2 regions of the Bacillus sp. LJBS17 genome follow, and region 1 is predicted to be linked to the other one. Evidence: a T-box and tRNA genes for the amino acid it is inferred to sense, from the RefSeq annotation. Region 1 holds a T-box; the other holds one or more tRNA genes.
What was found. A T-box is a leader RNA that pairs with one kind of tRNA and senses whether it is charged. The one in region 1 lies ahead of trpS (tryptophan--tRNA ligase), so its partner is inferred to be a tRNA-Trp.
Positions count from the first base shown of each region.

Region 1 (3,382 bases):
TCCATTAGACCATTTCACACCATCACGAATAGTGAATGTATATGTTTTACCGTCCTTGCTTGTTTCGATTTTGGATGCCATGCCTTCTTCAGGCTCCCCATCTGCATTGATGCGTGTCAATCCTTCAAAAGTCTGACGGATGACACCGCCTGAAACTGAATCATTTGCCAATCCCGGATGTAAGGAGAACGGCTCAGTTTTAATATTAATGTTAAGTGTCGTCTTTCCTTTACTGTCCTTTTTCCCTTCACCGTTTGATCCGCTGCCGCCAAAGCCGCACGCGCTCAGCACGAGAGTGAAAATGAGCATCAACGTGACAATCGACCAACGTTTTTTCATATTCGCAAACCCCCTAATAATAATTTTCAGCTCCTTACGGCTAAATCCTCAGAAATATCAGACAAATGAACCTGAGTTTCCACAACTTTTATTCTGTTCCGTCTTTTCTGATTATTTTTGTAAAAAAGCTGTAACAATAGAGTGAACAAGTTCATTATAATGAAACAAATAATTTATTGCAATATTATTTTATCAATTTAAAATATTTAAACTTCGTTAGTTTTTCTTCCATGAACATAATATCCTTCTACCATTTAAAGCATAAATTGATTAAAAACTTTTTCATGTGTTTTCTGCCCATATTGCTTTTTACATATAATATCTGCCTGTTTTTACGCTGATAGCAGTTATCATTTAAGGATTTTACAACAAGCATGTTATTTATATTATTACAATTTTACTGGAAAAAAGAATGTTTTTTCATGATGACAATTGGTTATAATTGATTTATAATGAAGCAATCAAAAGAAAAGCTTGCTATGAAAAAGAGTAGTACACATTTCACCTGTTTGAAGAGAGTCTGCGGTGCTGGGAGCAGATAACGGGCAATGTGGAATGGACTTTGGAGCAGCTGACCGAACTGGAAAAAAAGTAGGCTCAGCCGGAGCAGTCTCCGTTACAAACGTCAGAGTGATTTCATTTTAATGGAATAATCAGGGTGGTACCACGGTTCATTCGTCCCTTTTTTACAGGGGAAGAATGAGCCTTTTTTATTATGTTTTAAGAAATGAGGTTGATGTTTTCATGAAACAAACGATTTTTTCAGGCATTCAGCCAAGCGGCTCAGTGACGCTCGGCAACTATATCGGTGCAATGAAGCAGTTTGTCGAACTGCAGCATGATTATAATAGCTATTTTTGCATCGTGGACCAGCATGCGATAACTGTTCCTCAAGACCGGCTTGAGCTTAGAAAGAATATCCGCAATCTCGCAGCGCTTTACTTAGCTGTCGGACTTGATCCAGAAAAAGCAACATTGTTTATTCAATCAGAGGTCCCCGCGCATGCGCAGGCCGGATGGATGATGCAGTGTGTCGCATATATCGGCGAGCTTGAGCGGATGACTCAATTTAAGGACAAATCCAAAGGCAATGAAGCTGTCGTCTCCGGCCTGTTAACATATCCGCCGCTGATGGCCGCTGATATTCTGCTGTACGGAACGGATCTTGTGCCTGTCGGTGAGGATCAAAAGCAGCACCTTGAGCTGACGCGGAATCTCGCAGAACGCTTCAACAAAAAATACAACGACATCTTCACGATTCCGGAAGTGAAAATTCCAAAAGTCGGTGCACGTATCATGTCTCTGAATGATCCGCTGAAGAAGATGAGCAAATCTGATCCGAACCAGAAAGCTTATATTACCCTGCTGGATGAGCCGAAGCAGCTTGAAAAGAAAATCAAAAGCGCTGTAACGGATTCTGAAGGCATTGTCAAATTTGATAAGGAAAACAAACCGGGCGTTTCCAACCTTCTTACAATTTATTCAATCCTCGGCAATACGACAATTGAAGAGCTTGAAGCAAAGTACGAAGGAAAAGGCTACGGCGAGTTTAAAGGTGATTTGGCAGAAGTCGTGGTGAACGCATTAAAACCGATCCAGGACCGCTATTACGAGCTGATAGAATCTGAAGAATTAGACCGGATTCTTGATGAAGGCGCGGAACGAGCGAACCGGACAGCAAACAAAATGCTGAAAAAAATGGAGAATGCCATGGGTCTTGGAAGAAAAAGACGCTAATCAAAAAACCGCTCTTTGCAAAGAGCGGTTTTTTTAGTTGACCTTTGATTCGTTTTCCATTTCCCAAAGCTTTTCGAAAAAAGGCTGTCCTTTTATTAGGTTTTCGCAAAAAGCTAGGTGCTTGTCCGACCAGCCTTCAATTGTTTCGTTATACAGCATGTCCCAAATCTCTTCAAAGCTCATCCTTTTGATTTGTTCATACATATGCGGATTCCACTCTGTGTACCAGTAGCCAATTTCCGCTCGGTTTTTCAGCCCTTTTAATTGGTCAAGCGCCATAAACATCAGCTGCTTAATTTGCCGTTCTTTTCTTGTAAGTCCTCTGACATGTTCTGGTGCTAATGATAAGATGTGATATTCCTTGGAGGATTCCAGCTTCTTTGGCTCAAATTCATATGTTTCAGGCTCTACATCTTTTACCATTTCATAAACGAGCTGCTCCTGTCTTGGGATCAGACGGCTTTTTCTGACAGGGATCGTGTAGCCGATCGTGTCTACAGCTAAAATGCCGATTCCGTCTGTTACGACAAAACAATACTCAAGCTTTGTCCGCTCATGATTTTTCCGAATGTACGATTTCTGATGTACGTCTTCAAGCAAACCTTTCGGAAGCTCTGACAAATCGTTTTCTATGTAATGAAACAGTACTGACGGCACCCTTAACAGCGGCACCTGATCCAAAAGCTCAACCGTATCTTCCTTGCGCCACTCGTGAAAGTGGCATACATTGTAGCCATTTTCTTCCCCTTCAAACCAATTGACCCACACATCATGAAGAAATAACATCTCTAACCCCTCACTTTTATAAAAACTGTTGTCCACAGTATAGGCAAGGGATAGAGAAATTATTCCAAAGAGATTGAGGAAATCTGGAATCACTGGGTTTATGCAAGAATCATAAAAAGCAGATCTCTTTGTATATTTTCTGACAAAAGGAGACCTGCTTTTTTCTGATTTGGTGATATTTTATAACAGATATGATATTCATTTTTATTTAATATTCTTCGGGTCAAGCGCATCCCGCAGGCCATCACCGACAAAGTTGAAGCATAAAACGGTCATTAAAATAAATAGCCCGGGAAATAACGGGTACCACCATGCTTGAATCATTACTGTGAAATTCTGTGCGTCTTGAAGCATGTTCCCCCAGCTAGCGATTGGCGGCTGGATACCGAAACCCAAATAGCTTAACGTTGATTCAGCTAGAATGACACTGCCTACTTTTAGAGTAGCGGAGACAATAATTGGTCCGATACAATTCGGTAATATATGCGAAAAAATAATTTTGTGATTTTTTGTGCCTATT
Region 1 is NZ_CP079759.1:1,198,034-1,201,415, reverse strand. It holds gene oppA (oligopeptide ABC transporter substrate-binding protein OppA) at 1-339, opposite strand, end outside; T-box leader at 810-1,025, shown strand; gene trpS (tryptophan--tRNA ligase) at 1,084-2,076, shown strand; gene KXZ66_RS06135 (YjbA family protein) at 2,110-2,862, opposite strand; gene opp4C (oligopeptide ABC transporter permease) at 3,067-3,382, opposite strand, start outside.

Region 2 (3,382 bases), 270 kb from region 1:
TCAGATCTTCTGTTAGAAAAGGGATGGCTCGGGTGAGCAATTCCAAATCAAATCGATTAGATTTATCTTACAGCAAAGACCACAAAAAGAGACGGGATCTCAAAGATGAGATGCCGTCTCTTTTTTATTGCTCCACTCTTCTTAAAGCCTCATTTACCGTTTCTTTTATAAACGCGTCTTCACCGCTTAATCGGTCTAAACTGAGATCGCCGTTTCTCAGCCTTTCGGAAATATTGTTTATATCCTCCTCTACTGTGATTTGCAGCTCACCAGCCAAAAACATTCTGTGTAATTCATCTGCAACCAAACTTTCTTTATTCACTTCCATCCACTCCTTTATTTTCAATATTATTCTTAGTCTGTCCCTAGGCCGAGACGAATAATAGGAAAAAAGTATGAATCAAACGAATCTTTTTTCCTCCTTCTTGCGTATATCTGTTGAGAAAAAAGAAAAAGGGGAAGATCTAACATGTCATTTTTTAAGAAACTTGCGGCAAGTGCCGGAATTGGAGCTGCAAAAGTAGATACAATTTTAGAAAAAGACGCATATTTTCCAGGAGAAGAAGTACAGGGAACGGTACATGTCAAAGGCGGAAAAATCGCTCAGGACATCCGTTATATCGATTTACAGCTTAGCACACGGTATGTCATTGTAAAAGACGATGAAGAGCACCGGAAATACGCTACAATTCATTCTTTCCGGGTCACTGGTTCATTTACCATACAGCCTGGTGAAGAGCATCAATTTCCGTTTACATTCACTCTGCCTCTAGATACGCCGATGACTGTAGGGAAAGTAGAGGTTGCCGTGGTGACAGACCTTGACATTCAAGGCGGTATCGATAAATCCGATCATGACCGCATTTTCGGATTGAAAATGTGCTGGAAGCAATCGAAAACCTGGGCTTCCGTCTTAACGAAGCAGACTGTGAACAAGCGCCCTACTTCCGACGCCGCCTTCCGTTCGTTCAAGAATTCGAATTCGTTCCGACTTCCGGATATTATCGTCAGATGCTTGATGAATTAGAGCTCATTTTCCTTTTAGACGAAGACGGTTTGGAAATCATTTTCGAAGTCGACCGCAGGGCAAGAGGACTGCGAGGATGGCTGGAAGAGATGTATAATGACGGAGAACAGCTTGTACGCGTCCGTTTCAGCCAATCAGAGCTTGAAGATGCAGAAGAGCTTGAAGAGGTGTTAGAAGAGATCTTAGACCAATACGCTGAGTAAGTATAAAAAGGAGCCTCGGCTCCTTTTCTTTAATAAAAAATAAAAACCCGTGTCTATTAAGAAACGGGTTTTTCAGTATACCGGTGGTCGGGGTCGAACCGACACTCCAGAAGGAACACGATTTTGAGTCGTGCGCGTCTGCCAATTCCGCCACACCGGCAAGTTTTACGTCGTATCTAACCGACGAATATAACTATATCATGGATCTCATAAAGTGTCAACGTATTTCAAAAAAGTTTTTTTGGAAATAAAAATAAAAGTGTTGAAAGACTAGCTATACAGCCGCTTTATAATAGGCCTCGGAACTTAACTTGTTATGATAAAACAAAGCATTAAAAAAATGATCTACTTATGTAGATCATTAATATGATTAGTTATAATGATAAAACACAAACACCAATTCAACTTACCATGTAAGTAAAATTGGTGCCGAGGGCCGGACTTGAACCGGCACGGTAGTCACCTACCGCAGGATTTTAAGTCCTGTGTGTCTGCCAATTCCACCACCCCGGCAATAAGAAGGCGACACCCGGATTCGAACCGGGGATAAAGGTTTTGCAGACCTCTGCCTTACCACTTGGCTATGCCGCCGTAATTGGAGCGGAAGACGGGATTCGAACCCGCGACCCCCACCTTGGCAAGGTGGTGTTCTACCACTGAACTACTTCCGCATTTTAAATGGACTTAATACATTATATGCAGTTGATATAAAAAGTGAGACTGGGCTAGCTGGATTCGAACCAACGCATGACGGAGTCAAAGTCCGTTGCCTTACCGCTTGGCTATAGCCCAATGATAATATGGGGCGATTGATGGGAATCGAACCCACGAGTGCCAGAGCCACAATCTGGTGCGTTAACCACTTCGCCACAACCGCCATAATCTCAAGATGTCATAAATTTGGCAGGGGCAGTAGGAATCGAACCCACACCGGAGGTTTTGGAGACCTCTGTTCTACCGTTAAACTATGCCCCTATAAATGGTGGAGGGGGGCAGATTCGAACTGCCGAACCCTGAGGGAGCGGATTTACAGTCCGCCGCGTTTAGCCACTTCGCTACCCCTCCACATTAAATTTTGAAAAAACAGTGCCGGCAAGAGGACTTGAACCCCCAACCTACTGATTACAAGTCAGTTGCTCTACCAATTGAGCTACACCGGCATAGGTGGTGGCTCGGGACGGAATCGAACCGCCGACACACGGATTTTCAGTCCGTTGCTCTACCAACTGAGCTACCGAGCCTAAGTATTTAAATGGCGGTCCGGACGGGACTCGAACCCGCGACCTCCTGCGTGACAGGCAGGCATTCTAACCAACTGAACTACCGGACCATTTTGAAATTTGGTTGCGGGGGCAGGATTTGAACCTGCGACCTTCGGGTTATGAGCCCGACGAGCTACCGAACTGCTCCACCCCGCGATGATATAATGGTGGAGGATGACGGGCTCGAACCGCCGACCCTCTGCTTGTAAGGCAGATGCTCTCCCAGCTGAGCTAATCCTCCATCATATAATGACCCGTACGGGATTCGAACCCGTGTTACCGCCGTGAAAGGGCGGTGTCTTAACCGCTTGACCAACGGGCCCAGACTTTCAATTGTAATTATGTATAAGTATCAGTGGCGGAGAGCAAGGGATTCGAACCCTTGAGACGGAGTTGACCGCCTACACGATTTCCAATCGTGCTCCTTCGACCACTCGGACAGCTCTCCAATAATGGCTCCGCAGGTAGGATTCGAACCTACGACCGATCGGTTAACAGCCGATAGCTCTACCACTGAGCTACTGCGGAATGAAGTCTGCCTGGCGATGTCCTACTCTCACAGGGGGAAACCCCCGACTACCATCGGCGCTGAAGAGCTTAACTTCCGTGTTCGGCATGGGAACGGGTGTGACCTCTTCGCCATCATCACCAGACAATTTCAGTGACATTTAACATTATACTATGTATTCTTGAGAAAATCAAGTGTTTTTTCGAAAAAACTTATTCTCTCAAAACTAGATAACAGGTGTGCCATCATTCAAAAATATGGTTAAGTCCTCGATCGATTAGTATCTGTCAGCTCCATGTGTCGCCACACTTCCACCTCAGACCTATCAACCTGATCATCTTTCAGGGATCTTACTTCCTTGCGGAATGGGAAATCTCATCTT
Region 2 is NZ_CP079759.1:931,329-934,710, reverse strand. It holds gene KXZ66_RS04765 (spore coat protein) at 1-36, shown strand, start outside; gene KXZ66_RS04760 (hypothetical protein) at 125-328, opposite strand; partial or broken gene spo0M (sporulation control protein Spo0M) at 470-1,230, shown strand; tRNA gene KXZ66_RS04750 (tRNA-Leu) at 1,309-1,390, opposite strand; tRNA gene KXZ66_RS04745 (tRNA-Leu) at 1,655-1,743, opposite strand; tRNA gene KXZ66_RS04740 (tRNA-Cys) at 1,751-1,821, opposite strand; tRNA gene KXZ66_RS04735 (tRNA-Gly) at 1,827-1,901, opposite strand; tRNA gene KXZ66_RS04730 (tRNA-Gln) at 1,951-2,022, opposite strand; tRNA gene KXZ66_RS04725 (tRNA-His) at 2,032-2,107, opposite strand; tRNA gene KXZ66_RS04720 (tRNA-Trp) at 2,132-2,205, opposite strand; tRNA gene KXZ66_RS04715 (tRNA-Tyr) at 2,211-2,295, opposite strand; tRNA gene KXZ66_RS04710 (tRNA-Thr) at 2,318-2,390, opposite strand; tRNA gene KXZ66_RS04705 (tRNA-Phe) at 2,396-2,471, opposite strand; tRNA gene KXZ66_RS04700 (tRNA-Asp) at 2,484-2,560, opposite strand; tRNA gene KXZ66_RS04695 (tRNA-Met) at 2,572-2,648, opposite strand; tRNA gene KXZ66_RS04690 (tRNA-Val) at 2,658-2,733, opposite strand; tRNA gene KXZ66_RS04685 (tRNA-Glu) at 2,743-2,814, opposite strand; tRNA gene KXZ66_RS04680 (tRNA-Ser) at 2,849-2,940, opposite strand; tRNA gene KXZ66_RS04675 (tRNA-Asn) at 2,946-3,020, opposite strand; rRNA gene rrf (5S ribosomal RNA) at 3,030-3,145, opposite strand; rRNA gene KXZ66_RS04665 (23S ribosomal RNA) at 3,258-3,382, opposite strand, start outside.
Region 2: it has a tRNA-Trp gene. The T-box ahead of trpS (tryptophan--tRNA ligase) is inferred to sense a tRNA for this amino acid. The anticodon was not compared.